3 regions of the Mixta mediterraneensis genome follow, and region 1 is predicted to be linked to each of the others. Evidence: predicted binding sites of a transcription regulator. Region 1 holds the regulator's gene; each other region holds the start of a gene.

What was found. The regulator PhoB, encoded in region 1, activates phosphate uptake and scavenging genes when phosphate is short. The targets are predictions, from matches to a motif close to CTGTCATAAAACTGNCNNAT.
Region 2: rbsK (ribokinase) is a predicted target of PhoB. The motif match lies at 1,659-1,678, and genes of this name have one in related genera.
Region 3: opgB (phosphatidylglycerol--membrane-oligosaccharide glycerophosphotransferase) is a predicted target of PhoB. The motif match lies at 1,966-1,985, and genes of this name have one in related genera.

The regions. Positions count from the first base shown of each region.
Region 1 covers NZ_JASUAZ010000007.1:45,845-49,128, reverse strand. Annotated here, with positions in the region: gene phoR (phosphate regulon sensor histidine kinase PhoR) at 1-1,283, opposite strand, end outside; gene phoB (phosphate response regulator transcription factor PhoB) at 1,298-1,987, opposite strand; gene sbcD (exonuclease subunit SbcD) at 2,241-3,284, shown strand, end outside.
Region 2 covers NZ_JASUAZ010000043.1:16,112-19,395, forward strand. Annotated here, with positions in the region: gene fucP (L-fucose:H+ symporter permease) at 1-671, opposite strand, end outside; gene rbsK (ribokinase) at 681-1,598, opposite strand; gene deoC (deoxyribose-phosphate aldolase) at 1,779-2,459, shown strand; gene deoR (DNA-binding transcriptional repressor DeoR) at 2,476-3,240, shown strand; gene QRY16_RS18115 (2-hydroxyacid dehydrogenase) at 3,245-3,284, opposite strand, start outside.
Region 3 covers NZ_JASUAZ010000039.1:17,258-20,541, reverse strand. Annotated here, with positions in the region: gene QRY16_RS17355 (glycosyltransferase family 32 protein) at 1-445, shown strand, start outside; gene QRY16_RS17350 (LysR family transcriptional regulator) at 419-1,339, opposite strand; gene QRY16_RS17345 (tautomerase family protein) at 1,462-1,851, shown strand; gene opgB (phosphatidylglycerol--membrane-oligosaccharide glycerophosphotransferase) at 2,072-3,284, shown strand, end outside.

The sequences.
Region 1 (3,284 bases):
CTGACAATCAACCTTGGTGCCAGCGTAAAGGTAAAGCAGGTTTCCTGGTAAGGGATGCTGGTGATGTCCAGCCGTGCGTTGTGATGGCTGAGCGCATGTTTAACAATAGCTAATCCTAAACCGCTGCCGCCGGTGGCACGCGAACGCGCTTTATCAACCCGATAGAAACGCTCAGTCAAACGCGGCAGGTGTTCTGGCGGAATGCCCGGCCCGTTATCGCACACTTTGAATATCGCGCCTTGCGGGCCGCGCAACCAGCTAATATCAATGCGCGTGCCGTCCGGTGTATGGTTAACCGCGTTGTACACCAGATTAGAGATAGCGCTGCGTAGCTGTTCATCGTTGCCAAACACTTTCAGATGCGGATCGGTGTGAAAATGGATCTCGTGACGCCCGGCGCTCAGGGTTTCAGCCTCACGTTGTAGCAGTTTGAGCATTATCGGCACATCGACTTTTTCTTTCATATCGATGACTGGCGCAGCTTCAATGCGCGACAGCGTTAACAATTGTTTCACCAGGCTGTCCACACGGCGCGTCTGCTCTGACATGGTATGCAACGCCTTGCCACGCGATTTTTCGTTCATCACCGAATCGTTCATCATTTCCAGATAACCTTGCAGCACCGTTAATGGTGTGCGCAGTTCGTGACTCACGTTAGCAAAGAAATTACGTCGCGCGCCTTCCAGCTGATGCATTTGCGTTACATCACGCGCCACCGTCAGCCACTGGCCTTCGCTGTACGGCATGACGCGAAATTCCATATGATGCTGATTATTTAGCACCAGCGTCAGGGGTTTATCAAAATCGCATTTACGAATATAGCGGGAAAATTCGGGGTAACGCAGCAGGTTAAGGATGTTCTGCCCGTTATCTTCCGGCCAGCGCAGGCCCAGGTGTTGCTGCGCTAAGCCATTACACCAGAAGATGGTGCCTTCTTCGGTAGTCAGAATGACCGCATCCGGTAGCGACTCCGCACCGCTGCGAAAGCGCTTGATCAGGCTGCCTAACTCCCGGCGCCGTCGTCGGTTACGCAGCTGCATCTGATATAACCCATAAAACAGCGGCTCCCAACTGGCGCGCCCGGTGGGCGGCGTCATGGTGCGATCTAGCCATAACCAGTGCGACAGGCGCATCAAATTATGAAAATGCCACCCCAATAGCGCCAGTACGCTGAACAACAGCCACCACGGTAAATAGCCGAATAGCAGGCCGAGAATCAGCGCAGGCAGACACGCCAATACCAGTTCTGACAGTAATCTCTTCCAGGAGAGGCGTTCCAGCACGGTTAAGGCTCCGTTTAGTAGCGGGCAGAGAAACGATAACCTGTTCCGCGGACGGTTTGCACCATGCGATCGTGCCCGGAGACTTCCAGCGCTTTACGTAAACGGCGAATGTGAACATCAACGGTGCGATCTTCAACATAAACATTGGTGCCCCAAACGTGGTTCAGCAGCTGTTCACGGCTGTAGACCCGTTCCGGGTGAGTCATAAAGAAATGCAATAACTTATATTCAGTCGGTCCCATTTCCAGCGGGGTCGCTTCCGACATAACGCGATGCGATGAAGGATCCAGACTTAGCCCCTGCATCTCAATTATCTCTTCCACCGCCATTGGTGAAATACGGCGCATTACCGCTTTAATACGCGCCATAAGTTCTTTCGGCGAAAATGGCTTAGTGACGTAATCATCAGCACCTACTTCCAGGCCGCGAACGCGATCCTCCTCTTCACCACGTGCTGTCAACATCATTACCGGGATGTCGCGCGTCATTGCTTCGCGTTTCAGATGCTTAATAAATTGTATGCCGCTGCCGCCGGGCAACATCCAGTCCAGCAGAATTAAATCTGGCCAGGGTTCAATCAGTTTCCCGACCGCGCTGTCATAATCTTCCGCCTCAATTGGCTGATAGTCGTTCTGCTCCAGGACAAAACACAACATTTCACGGATGGGGGCTTCATCTTCCACAACCAAAATGCGCTTAGCCATTAGTACTCCTGCTGATATGACGGCTTCTTGATATTTGCGGCGCCATTATGCGTCAGATTTGTGACACTTTTATGAAAAACATAGCCCGTTAAACAAGGCTTTAATAGCCATTTATGACAATAACGCGGCATTTTTTCTTTTTGGTCACCGTCGCGCATTTATCGAAAATTTTTTGTGCAGCCGTCAGCGGACACCTGCATCTTTAAACATGATGGGTATAATCGCCGTGCGATTTGTTACGGCAGGGAGTTTTATGCGCATCATTCATACTGCGGACTGGCATCTGGGGCAGTTCTTTTATAATAAAAGCCGGGCAGCTGAACATCAGGCTTTCCTTGACTGGCTGCTGGTAAATATTGAGCAGCACCAGGTCGATGCGCTGATTGTGGCGGGTGATCTGTTTGATACCGGGACACCGCCGAGCTATGCCCGTGAAATGTTTAATCGCTTTGTGGTGGCGCTGCAACCCAGTGGCTGCCAACTGGTTGTGCTGGCTGGCAACCACGATTCGGTTGCTACGCTGAATGAATCACGCGAACTACTCGCCTGCCTGAATACCCGTGTGATCGCAACGCCGCAGGGCAACGACGATGTGCTGGTGCTAAATACGCGACGCGGCGAGCCGGGCGCGCTGCTATGCGCTATCCCTTATCTGCGTCCGCGCGACATCATGCGCAGTCGGGCCGGTCAGTCGGGCCGTGAGAAACAAATCAGCCTGTTAGAAGCCATTTCGGAACATTATCAACGTCGCTTTAGCGCCGCACAGGCACATGCGCTGTCATTACCCATTATCGCAACAGGCCATCTCACCACCGTGGGCGTGAGTAAAAGCGAGTCGGTACGTGATATTTATATCGGCACCTTAGATGCCTTCCCCGCCTCCGCTTTTCCCGCCGCCGATTATATCGCATTAGGCCACATTCATCGTGCTCAGCGCGTTGCCAATAGCGATCACATTCGCTATAGCGGTTCGCCGATCCCATTGAGTTTTGATGAGCTGGGCACGGAAAAAAGCGTATTTCTGCTCGATTTTTCACCTAACGGTTTGCAGAGCATTACGCCGCTGGCGGTTCCGCAGTTTCAACCCATGCAAATGCTCAAAGGCTCGCTGGCGCAGATCGAACAACAGCTGGCGGATTTCCAGACATATCAGGATGAGAAACCGGTGTGGCTGGATATTGAAGTCACGACGCAAGAATATCTCAGCGATTTGCAACGGCGGATTGAAACGTTGACGGACGGATTGCCGGTAGAAGTACTGTTACTGCGCCGCAGCCGCGCGCTGCGTCAGCACAGC
Region 2 (3,284 bases), on a different contig from region 1:
GGATAGCGGGTAAACATAAACAGCAGCATGACCACCACTAACACCATTACCAGATATTTATACGGTTCCAGCGTGTGCTCCAGCATACTCAGACGAAACGCATGAGCCTGATCGACCGACATGCCTGCCATCTGGTTTGCCAGGCTTTCCCCATCCTGAAACACCAGATATTTCCCCAGCACGATGCCCATTAACGCCCCGATCGGATAAAACGTCTGGCTGATGTTCAGCCGCAAGGTGGCGCGATCGCGGTGACCAATCATTGAGCTATAGGTATTCGCTGCGGTTTCAAGGAAGCTCAGGCCAATGGCAATGGCAAAAATTGCCGCGAGGAACATGGTGTAAGTCGCCATATGCGACGCCGGATAAAACAGTACGCAACCGACAATATAGAGCGCCAGACCCATCAGAATGGCCAGCTTATAACTGGCTTTACGGATCACCAGCGAAGCCGGGATGGCAATCAGAAAATAGCCGCCATAAAAAGCACTTTGCACCAGGGCGCTGGCGAAATCGCTCAGGGCAAAAACGCTTTTGAACTGGGTGATTAAGATGTCGTTCAGGCTCGCGGCACAGCCCCACAAAGGGAACAGACAAGAGAGCAAAATGAACTGGAACAGCGGTGTTTTATTCAAATAGCCATCAGGTTGCTGAACAATGTTCTGTTGCATGACTCGACCTCAGTGAACGTTAAGAAAACGCTGGAAGGTTTCCGCGTCGGGATAGGAGCGCTGAGTACCGCGCTCCGTCACACTGCAGGCGGCATACGCTGACGCCTGCTGCATCGCTTCCAGGATATTGCCGGTTTTTACCAGCATGTAAGCAAAGCAGCCGATAAACGCATCACCGGCCCCACTGGTATCCACCGCCCTGACCGTTACGGGTGCGACCTGATGCAGATCATCATTGCTCATCCATAGCGATCCCCGGCTGCCGAGAGTGATGATCAGGTTTTTCAGCCCACGCTTAAGCAACGACTGCCCGGCAAGTTTTACCTCTTCATCGCTGCTGACCGGCATACCCGTCAAAATTTCGAGTTCGGTTTCATTCGGCATAAAAAAGTCACACTTGCAGGCGTACTGAATATCCAGATTCGCGACGGCGGGCGCAGGATTCAGGATGACCTTAATGTCATGCTGACGGGCGAAGTCGATCGCGTAATAGACCGTTTCAGGCGGAATTTCGAGTTGCAGGATCATAAGCTGACACGCTTTCAGCGCATCAGCCGCGGCATCAATATCGGCGGGTTTTAACTGCTGATTGGCCCCCTTAACGATCAGGATACGGTTCTGCGACTGCTCATCGACAAAAATTGGCGCGACGCCACTTGAAGTGCCAGGCGCGGTAGTGACATAGCGCGTATCCACACCTTGCTGTTGCAGGTTCGCCACCGTGTTAGGAGCAAACAGATCGTCACCGACTTTGCTGATCATCATGACCTTACCGCCCAACTTCGCCGCCGCAACGGCCTGATTAGCCCCTTTTCCGCCGCAGCCGATGGCAAAATCAGGCGCTTCCAGGGTTTCTCCCGCCTTCGGTAGGTGGTTGGTATAGGTGATGAGATCCACCATATTCGACCCAATAACGGCTATCTCCATCATTTTCTCCCGGGTAGTTTTCAATCTTTAAATGTTATAAAAGTAACAATAACAATTCACATAAGTTAATTTTGTGACAAAAACCACATCCTGGAATGGTTATTAAAACGGTAAAATGAAGATTGACGCGATAGCTCAGTGTTATTATTTTAACAAAACAACATCAAACTGGAGATTGTCATGACCCTGCCTGCTCTGAGCTACGCCGACTATATCGACCATACTCTGCTCGCCGCTGACGCTACCGAAGCGCAAATTTGTCGTCTCTGTGCCGAAGCCAGACAGCATCATTTTTATGCGGTGTGCGTGAATGCCGGTTATGTGCCACTGGCAGCGCAATGTCTGGCCGACAGTGAAGTGAAAGTCTGTTCAGTCATTGGTTTCCCGCTGGGAGCAACCCTAACCACGGTGAAAGTCTTTGAAACCCAGGCCGCCATTGCTGCGGGTGCGCAGGAGATCGACATGGTGATTAATGTGGGCTGGCTGAAGAGTGACAATATGGCGGCGGTGGCAGCGGAGATTGCTGCGGTGCGCGAAGTTTGCGGGGCGATCCCATTAAAGGTAATATTGGAAACCTGCCTGCTTGATCAGACGCAAATCATTAAAATTTGTGAGATTTGTCGTGATTTGCAGGTCGCTTTTGTGAAAACTTCAACCGGTTTTAGCCATGGCGGTGCGCGCATTGAAGACGTACAGTTGATGAAAGCCAGCGTGGGTGACAAGGTCGCGGTGAAAGCTTCCGGTGCAGTGCGCGATCGTCAAACGGCGCAGGCGATGATTGACGCGGGCGCAACGCGCATTGGCACAAGTTCCGGCATCGCCATCGTCTCCGGCCAGGCGCCTTCCACTTCAGGATATTAAACACACAGAGATGACCATGGAAACCCGGCGCGACGAACGCATTTATAAGCTGGCTCAGGCGCTTAAGCGCACCGACAAACTGCACCTGAAAGACGCAGCACAACTGCTGGGCGTCTCCGAGATGACCATCCGCCGCGATTTGACGGAGCCAGCCTCCACGGTAGTGCTATTGGGTGGTTATATTGTCAGCGATCCGAAAAGCCACGCCGGGCACTATTTCATCTCAGATCAGCACGGGCAAAATGCCGCCAGAAAGCAGCGCCTGGCGCAGGCGGCCGCCAGTTTGATTAGTGAAAATGATACGGTATTTTTTGATTGCGGCACCACGCTGCCCTATATCGCTGATGCCATTCCTGACACTTTGCCCTTCACGGCCATATGCTGCGCGATGAATACCTTTCTGGCATTGAAAGAAAAACCAGCCTGCAATGTGATCTTAAGCGGTGGAGAATTTCATGCCGATAATGCCCTGTTCACACCCATTGGCGCGCATTCCATCCTTGACGATCTCTGTCCGACCCTGGCGTTTATCTCGGCGGCCGGCGTCGATAAAGATCAAGGCGCAACCTGCTACAACATCAACGAATTAGCCATGAAACACCACGCGATGTTGCGTGCATGTCAGCGAGTGCTGGTGGCAGACAGCAGCAAATATGGCAAAGTGCTGCCCGCCCGCATTGGCGAACTGCGGCGTTTTGATCTGCTGGTGAGTGATAGCGCGCCGGATCAGGCGCTGAAAAACTGGCTGACGCAACAAAACATTCCGCTGCGCCTGCCATAAACGATTAAGCCCAGCGGTTTTCAATCGCTTCACCATCCCGCAGG
Region 3 (3,284 bases), on a different contig from region 1:
TCGTGAATGGTTAAAACAGCTGGCTCCGGTAAAAAATATCGGCATTCAGAATTATGTTCAGGAATTGAAAAAGCGCGATGACTTTCCGTTAATTTTACAAAATATCGATAACCCGTCGCGCCAGTTGCTCTCCCTGGCGCAGCAGGTGGCGATTCGGGAATATCGTCGCATTAACTTTTATCTGCGCAAGGGCGAGGCCAACGCTTATTACTATCAGGGCCTGCATGCCGATAACAGTGACGCATTTGCCCGCTCAGTGCTTTTTCAGCAGCGTCCTCAAACGCCGCCGCCAATTATAAAACTGACCGGCAATGAGCGGTTGCACCTGGATTTTAATCTGCATCTTGGTCTGTATAACCGCACCAGCCTGATTGGCGAGATGATGCATAGTGCATCGCCTGTTCCGCTGGCGCTGCCTTCAGCTATCAACAAAACGCGTGCGTAACCAGTGCGCAAAAGTAGTGACTGCACGCGGCACCTGCGCCGACCATGGCCGGACAATCCATAACCGCGAAGCAAAAGCCTCTACTGCCTGCCAGTCAGCCAAAACCTGCTGCAATAAGCCGGATTTTAATGCCTCGCTGGCGCTAAAGTCTGGCAGCATGGCAATGCCCAGACCCTGTAATGCAGCATCGCGAATCGACTCGCTATTATTGGTGGCAAAGCAGCCCTGAATGCATACCTGAACGCGTTCTTTACCGTGAGCTGTCGCAAAAGTCCAGCGAGGTGATTCCACACCACGCGGATAATACAAACAGTTATGGCGTGCTAAATCCTGTGGCGTTTGCGGATTACCCTGCTGCGCCAGGTATCCCGGCGCCGCCACCAGCAGCGTGCGGGTTTCACACAGCGGCTGCGCGATATGCGTTTCTGGCAGCGAATCACTGTGGCGTATCGCCAGATCAAAGCCTTCACTGCTGAGTGAGACGATGCGATCGGTGACGTCCAGCTGCAAACGGACTTGCGGAAATTCACGCAAAAAATCGCCGACGATCGGCACCAGCTGCTGACGGGCAAACGCCACTGGCGCGGTAACGCGAACTAAGCCGCGTAACGGCCCGGCAGTATCGCGCACGCTGAAAAAACTCTGTTCAATGCGGGAAAACGGTTCGCGCAGTTCCTCCACCAGTTTTTCACCCGCCAGGGTTAAACGCACGCTGCGTGTAGTGCGTTGCACCAGTGACACACCCGCCATTGCTTCCAGCTCTTTAATTTTTTGGCTCATCGCCGCTTTACTGACATCCAGCCGCTCAGCTGCACGCGTAAAACTTCCCTGCTCTGCCAGCACGGTTAACCAGTGCAGGTGTCCCCAAAGTGCATCAGTTTTTATCTCTTTCATTATTATTGTTCAATATAGTGAATAATCAGTTCAGGTTACGCGCTTTTTCTTCAGGGTTAAAGCAGGCAGCATAGCCCTGTCAGCTTTCGTCATCATTTAACTCAGAACCGAGGGGAATCGCCATGCCGTTACTACAATTTGATGTTATTCAGGGCCGTTCGCCGTCCGAATTGCGCACGTTATTAGACGCCGCGCATCGTGCCGTATTGACGGCGTTTAAAGTACCCGAGCGCGATCGTTATCAAATTGTTCAGGAAAACAAAGGGTATCAGATGGTCTTTCAGGATACCGGGCTGGGTTTCACCCGCAGCGATAATTTAGTGATGGTACGCGTCTATACCAGTCCGCGCAGCAGCGAGCAGAAGCAGTTATTTATGGCTGAGCTGGCACGCGAATTACGCGAAAGCTGCGGCGTGCAGGGAAATGATTTAATGATCAGCTTTATTACCAATGGCAAAGGCGACTGGAGCTTTGCCGATGGTGAAGCGCAATATCTGACCGGCAAGCTGTAGTAAGGATTTACTCTCCTCCACTGATGGCGGTTGGTGATCGCCGTCAGGTCACCACCTTTTCTCTCTAATCTGCGTTAAGCCATTCTCTATTCCACCGCACAAATCTGGCTGGATATGTTGCAGCCTTATGACAGCCCATATAGATTGTCGAAAAAACCATTCTGAAAAAATGGTCGATTGCGCGCCAGGGTGCGTATTCATGTGAAAAGAGGAATTAACGTTGTCCGAATTAGTGTCAGTCGCATTGTTTCTGGCCGCCATTGCAATTTATTCCAGTAAAGCCGGGCGAAATAAATTCTGGTTCATCCTTGTTTTATTATTACTTATTCTGTTTGTAGTGCTTAACGCCACGCTGTATGCCAGCGACTATTTTACCGGCGACGGCATCAACGATGCTGTGCTCTGTACCCTGACCAACAGCCTGACCGGTGCAGGTGTCAGTAAATATATCGTGCCTGCTATCGGGCTGATCATTATCTTATTTTTACTCTTTTGCCTGCTGTCGTGGCTGCTCCGTCGTCGCGAGCGTCCCCATCACCCTGGCTGGAGTTTACTGGCATTTGCCTGTGCCGCCGGTTCCGTCCAAACCACGCCAGCGTTTCGTCAGATGACTTCGCTGATCGCGTCATATTCTCAGCTGGCGGATTCTGATTTCGATACTTTCTATAAAGTGCCCGAAAACCATATTAATCAGCCCAGGCTAAATGTGGTGTATATCTATGGCGAAAGCCTGGAACGTACCTATTTTAATCAGCAGACATTTCCTGGACTCGCACCTGAACTCAGTCGCGAGAAAGAGCAAAGTATTGATTTTAGCCATACCGAGCAGTTGCCTGGCACGGATTACACCATTGCAGGTATGGTCGCGTCGCAATGCGGCATTCCGCTGTTTGCGCCATTTGATGGCAACGCATCGGCGGCACTTTCCAGCTTCTATCCACAGAATGTCTGCCTGGGCGACATCCTGAAAAACTCCGGTTACGAAAACTGGTTTATTCAGGGTGCTGATCTGCGCTTTGCTGGAAAAGATGTGTTTCTGAAATCACATGGTTTTAGTCCAGACAATATGTACGGTTCGCAGGAGCTAAAAAACCGCGTCGCCGACCCTGCCTATCGCAATAACTGGGGCTATTACGATGACACGGTGATGAATGAGGTGTTTAAAAAATATGAAGAACTTTCGCGCCAGCAAAAGCGCTTCGCGCTGTTTACCCTGACAGTGGATACCCATCATCCCGACGGCTTTATCTCACGCAGTTGCCAGCGCAAAAGCTACAGTTATGACGGCAAACCCAACCAATCTTTCAGCGCGGTTGCCTGCTCGCAGGAGCATGTGGCGCGCCTGATCGAACGCATTAAAGCTTCGCCGTGGTTTAAGAATACGGTGATCGTGGTGACTTCCGATCATCTGGCGATGAACAATACCGCGCATC